Regions from separate parts of the Rahnella contaminans genome, predicted to be linked through region 2. Evidence: predicted binding sites of a transcription regulator. Region 2 holds the regulator's gene; the other holds the start of a gene.

The links. The regulator CRP, encoded in region 2, controls carbon source genes, mostly activating them, when cyclic AMP is high. The targets are predictions, from matches to a motif close to ATGTGANNNNNNTCACAT.
Region 1: deoC (deoxyribose-phosphate aldolase) is a predicted target of CRP. The motif match lies at 1,550-1,567, and genes of this name have one in related genera.

Annotation. Positions count from the first base shown of each region.
Region 1 covers NZ_JAADJS010000002.1:215,236-221,216, reverse strand. Annotated here, with positions in the region: gene deoA (thymidine phosphorylase) at 1-439, opposite strand, end outside; gene deoC (deoxyribose-phosphate aldolase) at 530-1,309, opposite strand; gene GW579_RS10215 (TatD family hydrolase) at 1,848-2,636, opposite strand; gene GW579_RS10210 (patatin-like phospholipase family protein) at 2,633-3,745, opposite strand; gene GW579_RS10205 (DUF1328 domain-containing protein) at 4,029-4,190, opposite strand; gene osmY (molecular chaperone OsmY) at 4,502-5,092, opposite strand; gene prfC (peptide chain release factor 3) at 5,526-5,981, opposite strand, start outside.
Region 2 covers NZ_JAADJS010000004.1:359,990-365,970, forward strand. Annotated here, with positions in the region: gene GW579_RS18850 (YccS/YhfK family putative transporter) at 1-1,000, opposite strand, end outside; gene crp (cAMP-activated global transcriptional regulator CRP) at 1,062-1,694, opposite strand; gene GW579_RS18860 (OsmC family protein) at 2,057-2,464, shown strand; gene GW579_RS18865 (LysR substrate-binding domain-containing protein) at 2,466-3,377, opposite strand; gene GW579_RS18870 (MFS transporter) at 3,582-4,772, shown strand; gene GW579_RS18875 (amidohydrolase) at 4,788-5,972, shown strand; gene GW579_RS18880 (phosphoribulokinase) at 5,978-5,981, opposite strand, start outside.

The DNA of each region.
Region 1 (5,981 bases), on a different contig from region 2:
GGATGATGCTGCGAAAACGGCTGTCATCCGGGAAAATATCAAAGCCCGGGATCGCTTCGAGTTTATCGAGCGTACCGCCGGTATGACCGAGGCCACGGCCTGAAATCATCGGGACATAACCGCCACAGGCTGCCACCATCGGGCCCAGCATCAGGGAGGTCACGTCACCCACGCCGCCGGTGGAATGTTTATCTACAACCGGGCCGTTCAGGTTGAGGCTTTTCCAGTCCAGCACGGTGCCGGAATCGCGCATCGCCATGGTCAGCGAAACACGTTCTTTCATGGTCATATCATTGAAATAGATGGTCATTGCCAGTGCGGCAATCTGACCTTCTGAAACCTGACTGTCGCGAATGCCGTTCACAAAGAAACGAATTTCTTCGTCGCTTAAAGGCTGGCCGTCACGTTTTTTTCGAATAATTTCTTGTGCGAGAAACAAGGTATCCCCCTGCCTGAGCTGAACGCTAAATGTGAACGCCAATACCGGACGCTGCAAAACAGCGCCACGGCATCGGCATAACAACGGTGATTAATAGCTGCTGGTGGCTTTCTGGCCAGCGTGACCGAGAGTGGTCAGCAGGCTTGCCAGCAGGCTGGAAGCGCCGAAACGGAAGTGACGTGCATCAGCCCATTCGCGACCCAGCAGGCGGTCAGCCAGTGCCAGATATTGCGCAGCATCTTCAGCGGTTTTGACGCCACCGGCCGGTTTGAAACCGACGGTTTTGCCCACGCCCATTTCAGCAATCACGCTCATCATCAGTTCAGCGCTGTGCAATGTTGCGTTTTCAGGCACTTTACCGGTTGAGGTTTTGATGAAATCAGCGCCTGCTTTGATAGCAATTTCGGAGGCTTTGCGGATCAGCGCGTCCTGTTTCAGCTCACCGGTTTCGATGATCACTTTCAGCAGAACATTTGCGGCTGCACAGGCTTCTTTGCACTGTTTAACCATCTCAAAACCGATTTGCTCGTTACCGGCGATCAGCGCGCGGTACGGGAATACCACGTCAACTTCGTCGGCACCGTAAGCAATCGCTGCGCGGGTTTCTGCCAGCGCAATGTCGAGATCGTCATTACCGTGTGGGAAGTTCGTCACGGTCGCAATGCGGATGTCCGGCGTTCCTTGCTCGCGCAGGGTTTTACGGGCAACAGGAATAAAACGAGGATAAATACAGACAGCAGCGGTGTTACCTGCCGGGCTTTTTGCCTGGTGACAAAGGGCGATCACTTTTGCATCGGTGTCGTCTTCGTTCAGCGTGGTTAAATCCATCAGGTTCAGCGCACGTTGCGCTGCGGCGGTTAAATCGGTCATATAACTCTCCAACAATTTTCAATTCCAGCGACCGGCCAGAACTGAGCATACAGTCATGAATTCATTCCGGCGGTTAACATCGGGGGAAAGAATTCTGCACGTTGGCGAGCGGACTTGGTTCCATGAAGATAGCGTGCGTAAACCCTGTGGCTTACGTGGCAACTGAGATCCTTCTCACCGCGCTTTGATTGGCTGATGCCAATTCGTTGTGACTATTTGAACACGTCACATCAGGTTCCTGTGTGCAGTATTTCACACAAAATGAAAACCGTTTGCAACGTTGCTTATTAAAATGAGACCCAAGTCACACTTTAACGGCGCTATGCTCAGCGTCTAAACCAGATAAGAGTGTATACCCGATTCATGACAAGCGAAGTTCAGGCGGATATACAGAGAACGCCGACCGGCGATCTTGTGGCCAATGTTATAATAATAACATTTTAAAGAGAACATAAATCGCACCACAGCGAACAATCCAAAGACAGCAAGAAATGCCGGGCAATAAAAATGTTATTTAAATCACAAAAAGTATAACGAATTACTGCCGTGCAGATAACTGAAAGACCCGGCGGGTGTTGGCGAGCAACGTATCGGCGATTTCCTGCGCAGATTCTGTACGCAACTGGCATAACACATCAAACACCACCGCGGCGCGTTCCGGCCGGTTAGGTTGTCCCTGAAAACCCTGCAACGGCATATCCGGCGCATCGGTTTCGAGCAGTAAAGAAGAGAGTGGCAACTGCGCCATCACCTGACGGGTTTTCTGCGCACGTTCGTAACTAATCGTTCCGCCGACGCCTATCGCATAACCGAGTTTAATAAACGCCTGCGCCTGAGAAAGGCTTCCGGCAAAACCGTGTACCACGCCGGTCGCGGGCAGTTTCGCCTGTCGTAACATCGCGGCGAGCTGATCGTGGCTGCGGCGTGAATGCAAAATCACCGGCAGATTCTCTTTTTTTGCCAGGGAAAACTGAGCTTTAAGCAACCGCTGTTGTTGCTCAAACATCGGGTCTTCCATGTATAAATCCAGCCCGATTTCGCCTACTGCCACCAGCCGCGCATCACGGTGGCTGAGCAACGCTTCCAGCAATTCGACATCCTGATCCTTGTGCTGCGCGATATATAAAGGATGCAGCCCGAGCGCGGCGTGGATCTGCGGGTGATTTTTGGCGAGCGCAAGAATGCCGCGAAAGCGATCTGCCGTCACGGCAGGCACGATAATCTCGCGGACACCCGATTCACCGGCGAGACGCAGGCTGTCCGCTTCTGCGCCGGTAAAAGGCGGAAAATCGAAATGGCAATGCGTATCGATGAACGTGAAACTCACAACTTATCACCTTCGCTGGCCGGAAAATGACTCTCAGCCGGCGCATTGTCGCTCATCGCCGCCGGACGGACTACGCCGCCATCGGCGACCATATCCGTCAGCACGGCGGGATCGAGAATAATCTGCTCGATTGTGCTGCTGGCGGCGGCCAGCGGGATCACATTCTCCGGCTCGTCCTGCGGCACCACGATGCGTTTTGGACGGCTAACGCGCGGAGTAATCTGTGGATAAGGCCGTTCGTTTTCGCGCGGCATCAGCCAGTGCGCAGCAGCAGAAAGGAAATAACGTCCGCAACGGCGGCCGAGATGATAATCCTGGTTCAGCGCAGGAAGACGGCTTCCCAGCGCGTGGCTGGCCAGCGGTTTTGGCGGGAAGATTTCGAAAATGCGCACATCATCCGGCGGATTTTCAATGAACTGCTGAATGCGGTGATAGCTTTCTTCGTGATGCTGCATCATGCGCACCAGCTGTTGCAGACTGCTTTCACTCAGCCACTGCTCCATCCGTTTCATCCACTGCGGTGTGTAGAACATCGCCGACGGCACGGTGCGGATCACCACAATGGTATCTGCGCCGCGGCGGTAAGCTTCCTCAACCGGGATCGCATCGCTGATCCCGCCATCCTGATAGCTGATACCATCCAGATCCACGCCCATGCGGTAGAAACCGGGGATCGCGCTGGACGCTTTGATCACCGGCAACCAGTTTTCACGCGTCGGCGCAAAATAGTTGGCCGTGTAATCATCGCTACGGCAGGCGCACATCAGAAACTCACGGCCGTCGATCAGCAGTTTTTCTGCACTTTCCATCGCCAGGGGCATGTTTTTCGACGTTTCATCGACCAGCCAGTCGAGATCGATAAGGTGTCCGCCACGCACAAAGCGCAAAGGGTTGAAAAAGTCAGGGCTGGTGGTGTAGCGGGTGATGACTCTGCGGGCGTAACCGGGCTGGCCGCAAACAAACGCGGAAAGGTTTTGCGCGCCTGCTGATGTGCCCAGATAGAGATCAAAAGGATTAAAACGAGCCCGCTGGAATTCATCCAAAACGCCTGCGGTAAAAATGCCTCTCTGTCCTCCTCCTTCACAAACCAGGGCAATTTTCCCCGGCATATAAGGTTTATACGCCAGCGGTTCTATATTCCCCAGCGTGACAGGTATTCTGTATCCCAACGCGCTATCCTCGCAAAATCGGCATTACACTATTGGCCTTTTACCGGCCTCCTTTCTGAGCATACCCCGACTTCTCGTTTTGCGTGAATTACTTGCCTAAATTGGCCGATAAAATCGTTACGTACTGTTAACGGGCAAACTGTACCCATAAAAGAATCGCCCCCTTCACTGAAGGGGGCGATGTCATTCATTAACGCTTATTGGCATCAAATCAATGATGCGGTCAGAGTCGTTTACGACCGGTAAACAGGCTGACCAGGAACAGAATGATACCGACTACGAAGACGATTTTTGCAGCCCAGGCAGCTGTACCCGCCAAACCACCAAAACCGAGAGCCGCCGCGATTAACGCGATGATTAGAAAAATAATGCCCCAACGAAACATAAGCTTCTCCTTTACCCTATTTTCACTTTGCCAGTTTAAAAGGTGGTGCCCCGCTTCGGGCCGGACTCACTGTTGCCTTTCTGACGCTTTATTAACCGGTTGTATACCGGATACAAAAAACAGCTTACTTAATAAAGGTAGTCGAAAAATTAAAGTGTTAGAGATTCAGTCACGATCTTTTTTCTGACATCAGGCAAAACATGTCCATCCCGAATATTGCACGGGCAACACAAATATTGTTATGCGTTATTCAAAGATGAGGCGCCCGCCCTTCGGAGGGCACCTTGTACAACAGGTATAACAGAGGATCGTTACGGTGCGACTTTCAGGTCATTTTTGACGCTTTTCACGCCATCAACAGTTTTCGCAACGCTTTCTGCACGGTCAGACTGTGCCTGATCTTTCACTGCACCGGAGAGCTGTACCACACCGTCAGTGGTTTCAACTTTCACGTTACGTGAAGGGACGATGTCATCGGCCAGCAGTTTAGCTTTGACAGACGCTGTTGTGGCGCTGTCGCCGGCATACCCTTTCACGCTCTGATCTTTGCTGTCTTTGGTGTGCAGTTTGTCGCTGACAGATTTCACACCTTCCACTTTGGTCGCTGCTGCAACAGCCTGTTCCGCTTCAGCCTGTGAGCCGACAAAGCCGCTCAGCGTGACAACGCCTGAAGTGGTAGTGACAGAAATGTCGCTGCTTTTGATGGCTTTATCATCCACCAGAGCACTTTTTACTTTCGCTGTGATGGCGCTGTCGCCCATGTAGTTATCAACTTTCTTCATGGAGCTATCGATTTTTGCACCTGCGCTATCTGTAGTCGTTGCAGCCAAAGCGCTACCGCTCATCAGTGCGGTACCCAGTACTACGGCCATCATTGAATAGGCAAATTTAGAGTTTTTCATCGATTTCTTCCTTTCGGTTTATAAGCCTTGCTTTCGGCTCTGCACGTCACATTCTTGGTGACGCCTTATAACAAATTGTATTGCTGCTGTTTTTACTTTCCTTGTAGCAGAGTACATTGTTTTGTTCTGGCTTTTTATCGCCTCACGATACAACTCTCTGTTGCGTGACTTTAAAGCAGTGCTTTAAGCCACCGTTTCCTGAACACACATTTAATATAGTCAAGAATGATCAGATGTGTAGGAAGATCGTCGAATAAGGCCCCTAATGCAGACAAGTCTTAGGGTTTGAGGCAGTTTGCGCCCATTTTTCAGGCAAAGAGGCGATAAAACGAGCAGGGAAAAATGCGAGGCAAATCACTTTTAACAGAAAAATGGCGAAAAAAAAGACGGCAACCTTGCCGTCTTTCTGTTTCAAAACCGGATGATACGAAGATTAATGTTCGCGGGTTTTGCGGAATTTCACTTCCGGATAACGCTCAGAAGCCAGATTCAGGTTCACCATCGTCGGGGCGATATACGCTAAGTTATCGCCACCATCGAGCGCCAGATTGGTTTCGTTCTTGCGTTTAAATTCTTCGAATTTCTTAACATCGTTGCATTCTACCCAGCGGGCGGTAGAAACGTTCACCGACTCATAGATTGCTTCGACGTTGTATTCACTTTTCAGACGCGCCACAACCACTTCAAACTGCAGAACACCGACCGCACCGACGATCAGATCGTTGTTAGAAATCGGGCGGAAGACCTGCACCGCGCCTTCTTCAGAAAGCTGCACCAGCCCTTTCAGCAGCTGTTTCTGTTTCAGTGGATCGCGCAGACGGATACGACGGAACAGTTCAGGGGCAAAGTTAGGAATGCCGGTGAACTTCATGTTCTCACCCTGAGTAAA
Region 2 (5,981 bases):
TCCGCAATAAACGCGCAATGCGGCTGAAATGGTAATAGCAAAATTGACCGACCGGATTCTCCGGATTGCGCGCGGCTATTTTCTCCAGCGCGGCCAGTTCGTTGGCCATCGTAAATCGCCCGGATAAACGGTGATAAAGAATGTCATCAGCGATGACCCGCAGACGGGCGGAGATCACCTGCGCATTACGTCGTATAACCGCTTCGGCGTGGCTTTCTTCCACCAGCTTTTGCACTTCTTCCGGCTGATGCAGGCTCACCGTGATGTGTTCCTGCAAATCGAGTGCGACCTGAAAACGCTGGAACAGTCGCTTATGGTGATGATGATGTCCGTGTTGCGGCAGCATGTGCAGTTGCTGATAAAGCAGGGCAATCAGATCGATAACCTGTTGCTGACGCGCCAGCAGTGGCGGTAGCGCGGTTTCAGGATCGGTGTGTTGCGTCAGCAGGCTGTATTTCGCCTCGAAGTAATCTGCCAGTTGCAGATAGAGCTGGCTGAGGGTTTCGCGCATCGGTTGTTCTTTTGAAATACGAAACCACGCCCAGTTAAAGATACCGTACCAGGCGGTGCCTGCGGCGAACAGCGCCGGAGCTTGCCACATCGGGCGCAGACCCACCATGCTCAGCGTGAAGATGGTCGCCACCAGCGCACCGGGCAACAGACGCGCATGCAGCGGGCTGATTTCACCGGTCACGCCCAGCAGTAACGCCAGCGAGAACATGATGAGCGGCAGGGGAATGTGCCAGCTTTCCAGCATCACTTGCAGCAGAATGCTGCTCAGGGCAAAAAGCGTGCCGCCGACCATCAGACGTTTGAAAAAGCGTTTGTGTGGCGTATCCAGACCCGCGACATTGCAGCAGGCGGGACACAGAGAGAACAGCAGACCCATTTGCAGATTGCCAAAAAGCCAGCAAATGCCAACAGGCAGGCACAACACCAGCGTCTGGCGCAGCGCGTAGTTAACTTCGGGATGATAGAACAGTCTTCGCCATAGCGTCATGCGTAAAGCTTAGCCCATAAAAAAGGCGCGACAGTTAGCTGCCGCGCCAATTTCTGAGGGATTAACGTGTGCCGTAAACGACAATCGTTTTACCGTGTGCGGAGATCAGGCTTTGATCTTCCAGCATTTTGAGAATACGTCCGACTGTTTCACGTGAACAACCGACGATTTGGCCGATTTCCTGACGGGTGATCTTGATTTGCATCCCGTCCGGATGGGTCATTGCATCAGGCTGTTTAGCCAGATTAAGCAAAGTTTGCGCGATACGGCCTGTTACGTCGAGGAAGGCAAGGTTGCCGACTTTCTCTGACGTCACTTGCAGACGGTTTGCCATCTGCGCGGAAAGACGCATCAGAATATCCGGGTTTACCTGAATCAGCTGGCGGAATTTTTTATAAGAAATTTCAGCCACTTCGCAGGCAGTTTTAGCACGCACCCAGGCACTGCGTTCCTGCCCTTCTTCGAAGAGTCCCAGCTCGCCGATGAAGTCACCTTGGTTAAGGTATGACAGTATCATTTCTTTGCCTTCTTCATCTTTAATCAGGACGGCAACCGACCCTTTCACGATGTAGTACAGCGTTTCGGCTTTTTCACCTTGGTGAATCAGCGTACTTTTAGAAGGATACTTATGTATATGACAGTGAGACAGGAACCATTCGAGAGTCGGGTCTGTTTGTGGCTTGCCGAGAACCATTTGCTATTATCCTCTGTTGTTATCGCTGCCCAAAATCACAGGGCTCAGAGTTCCCTGTACGGCACTTACTTTAAAAAGCGCCCTTTCAGCATATAACTCCCCAGAAATGCTGCAAGCGGATGTCGGAGTGAAACAGCCTGATTATTGCTGTTAACACCGTGGGTTCTGTTCTTAAACCGCAAAAACCGTCACCGCAATTTACTGGAAAGTATGTTTCGGCTTTGTTTGTAACACAGGTTTGCAATGCTGTCTTCTGTTGTCTCGCTTCAGCATGATGGCGATCGGGTTACGTTGCCAGTTTTTGGGTGAAAGGGTAGTCTGAGGGGAAAATTTGACGAATTTATCCACCGGGAGAAGAGCACATGCACGCACGCGTAAAATGGGTAGAAGGGCTGACGTTTTTAGGTGAGTCAGCGTCGGGCCATCAGATCACAATGGATGGTAATGCGGGCGACAAAGCCCCGAGCCCGATGGAAATGTTGCTGATGTCGGCGGGCGGTTGCAGCGCGATTGATGTAGTGTCTATTTTGCAAAAAGGCCGCAACGACGTGCGTGACTGCGAAGTGAAACTGACGTCTCAGCGCCGCGAGGAAGCACCGCGTCTGTTCACGCACATCAACCTGCATTTCATCGTCACCGGCAAAGACCTGACGGATAAAATTGTGGAACGCGCAGTCAGCCTGTCTGCGGAAAAATATTGCTCCGTTTCCCTGATGCTGGGCAAAGCCGCGACAATCACCCACAGTTTTGAAGTAGTGAACGCCGAATAAGTCACGACCAGTGATACGACTGGCACTGACTTCGCAGTAAATCCAGAAATCGCCGCGCGGCAAACGTCAGCGGCGATTTCTGCGAATAGAGCACGCAATATTCCGCTTCCGGCAGCGTATCGATATTGAGCAGGCAAAGCCTGTCCTGTAAGCCGAACGGCGCGCGCATGGCCTTCGCCACAATCGTCAGATAATCCGACTGCAACACCATATTCAGCCCGCACACTACCGAATCCGTTCTTACCGGCGTTTCCCCGGCTGGTGCGTTAAAGCCGTTCATCGAAAGCTGAATCTGCTGGTAGTAACCCATATCCGTTTCCGGCAACACCCAGCGCGCGCACTGCAATTCGTCGAGCGTGGTGGCATCTGCCAGCGGATGCCCTTGCCGCGCAATCACGCCAAAAGGGGCGCTAAACAGCGGCTCACGCACCAAATCCTCCAGCGGAAAACCCGGCCCGGCGGTCCCGACGGCAAAATCGAGTTTCCCTTCACGCAGCGCCGGTAACAGCGTCGAAAGCTGGCCTTCTTTAATCAGCAGTTTGGACTGGGGAAATTGCGTTTTGAACGCTTCACTGAGGGCCGGAAATACCGTCAGCGCCAGCAGTGATGAAAACCCGATAGCCACCGAACCCGGCGAATACTGATTAATCTGCCGGATCTCATCCGCCGCGCGTTCAAGTTCTTCGAGAATAAACTGCATGCGCTGCGCAAAGGCGCGGCCGGTTTCCGTCAGCGCCATGCCCTGATTGCCGCGCACGATAAGCTGAGTTTCAAGCGTTTGTTCCAGTTCCCGCAAGGTTCTGCTGACCGCGGGCTGCGACTGATTCATCGCCCGCGCCGCGCCGCGAATACTGCCGCTGCGGATAACCTGCTGGAAAACCTTGAGTTGCTGCAATTTCGGTAAATAACGCATGTCGCCTCGCTTGAAAGCCCTATCAGTAAAAAGCATCACCCGCCCAAAAATTGCATCTTATGGCAAACCTGTAAAGCTGATAGCTTCAGATTTGGAATAAATAATGCGTTGTTATTCAGTTGATTACGTGATGCATGTCGCATTTTACTTTTCGCCCGACAGTGAGAACTTCTGACGCGGTGATAACAAAAAGGGATATCCGCTATGAAAAGTCGTTCCCTGATGATCTTCCTGCTGTTCGTCGGTTATGCGGTGGTGTATATCGACAAAACGGTGATGGGGTTCGCGCTGCTGCCGATTGAGCGCGAATTTAACCTGCAACCAGAGCAGCTGGGTTACATCACCGGCATTTTCTTCCTGGCCTATTCGCTGTTTCAGATCCCCGCTGGCTGGATGAATGACCGCTTCGGCTACAAAAAAGTACTTGGTATCTCGCTGTTTTTGCTCAGCGGGTTCGCGCTCTGCTTCGGTTTGCTGGGATTCAGCCTCGGTTTGCTGGTGACGTTTCGCTTTCTCTCCGGCGTCGGACATTCCGGTTATCCGTGTTCCTGCGCCAAAGCGGTGGTCTCGAATTTTGATGTCGGGCAGCGCACTTTCGCGCAGTCCGTATTGCTGTCATCCGCCGGTCTGGCGATGACAGCCGGGCCGCTGATTGCGGTGTACGCACTCGATACGCTCGGCTGGCGCGGATCATTCTCTATTCTCGGCCTTCTGGCGTTTGCGATTGCCGTTGCGATTATCATTTTTGTGCCGAACCCTCCGAAAGCAGAAGCCCGTAACGGCGTAGCGACCGGCTACCGTGAGCTGCTTAAAAATCCGATTGTCGTGCTGCTGTTCGTGTCGATTTTCTGCATCAACATTCCGTCTTACGGCCTGATGGCGTGGCTGCCTAAATATCTGGTTCAACAGCGCGGAATGTCGCTGGACGTTTCCGGGCTGGTGGTCGCCACCGGCGGAATGGGGATCTGGATTTCCTCGCTCGCGACCGGCTGGCTGGTCGGCCGTTATATGCAGGGCAAAGAGCCGAAAGTGATTTTTTGCAGCGCACTGCTCAGCGCGCTGTGCATCTGGCTGGTCTACACCTCCGGGTCGGCGGTGACTGCCGGGCTGTTCCTGTTCCTCGGCTATATCTTCCTGATGGCGGCATTTGTCACGGTGTTTACGCTGCCGATGAAACGCCTGCCGCCGGAAGTGATGGGTGCCGCAATGGGGATTATCAATACCGGCGGAACGCTCGGCGGATTCGTGGCGCCGATTGCGATGGGCTATCTGATCACCGTGACGCACGGGTATTTTTCGACATTTGTTTTTCTGGCGCTGGCGATGGTGGTTGCCGGGCTGGCGATTTTGCCGCTGACCCTGAAACCGCGCGCAGCGTTGCGCGACATGGCATAACTGAGGAGAAGTCTGATGACATTTAATTTTGAAGCGATGCTGGCGGAAGTCAAAACGGATGTTTTGCGCTGGCGCAGACATATTCATGCGCATCCTGAGCTCTCATTTCAGGAACATAAAACGGCGGATTACATTGCGGAACAGCTGGAAAGTTTTGGCGGCCTGACCCTGACGCGGCTGACGCCCAACAGCGTGGTTGCCGATCTTAAAGGCGCTTATCCGGGGCCGATGTATGCGCTGCGGGCGGATATCGACGCCCTGCCGATTCAGGAAGAAAACGATGAGCCGTTTTGTTCGACGGTGCCGGGTGTCATGCATGCCTGTGGCCATGACGCGCACACCTCGATGTTATTGGGTGCGGCGAAAGTGCTGACGCAATGTCAGTCCGCGCTGCACGGCTCGGTGCGGTTTATCTTCCAGCATGCGGAAGAGTTGCCGCCGGGCGGGGCGCAGGAACTGGTGGATTTAGGCGTGCTCGACGGCGTGGAGAAAATCTTCGGCCTGCACGTTATGCCGAATTCTCCGACGGGCGAGGTTGGCCTGAAAGAGGGCGTGTTCTGTGCGTCCACCGATAACTTCGACATCACGATTACCGGCAAAGGCGGACACGGTTCGATGCCGCATTTGTGCATTGATCCGGTGGTGATTGGCGCGGAAGTGGTGACGGCGCTGCAAAACGTCGTTGCGCGCCGCATCGATCCGCTTCAGGTGCCGGTGCTGACCATCGCCACCTTCCAGAGCGGGGAGAGTTATAACGTCATTCCGGAACGCGTGAAACTCGCCGGAACATTGCGCACCCATCACAGCAGTGTGCGCGAGCAGGTTCCGTTGCTGATGGAACAGATTATTTCGGGGATTACGGCGGCGCACGGTGCGACATACGAACTGCGCTGGACGCGCGGCTATGTGAACGGTGATAACCATCCTGAGGCCTGTGCGATTGCGCGTCAGGTGATCGAAAAAACGCTGGGGCCACAGGCGCTGCGCGAAGTCACTCAGCCGCTGTTCGGTGGTGAGGATTTCTCTTCCTATCAGCAAAAAGTACCGGGTTGCTTCCTGTTTATTGGCAGCGGGAATGAAAAAATTGGCGCGACTTACGGTGTGCATAATCCGCGTTTTCGCCTCGATGAAGAGGCGTTACAGATTGGCGTCGCACTGCATGTCGGGTTTATCCGTCAGTTGCTGATGAACGACGCCTGAGTTCGTTAC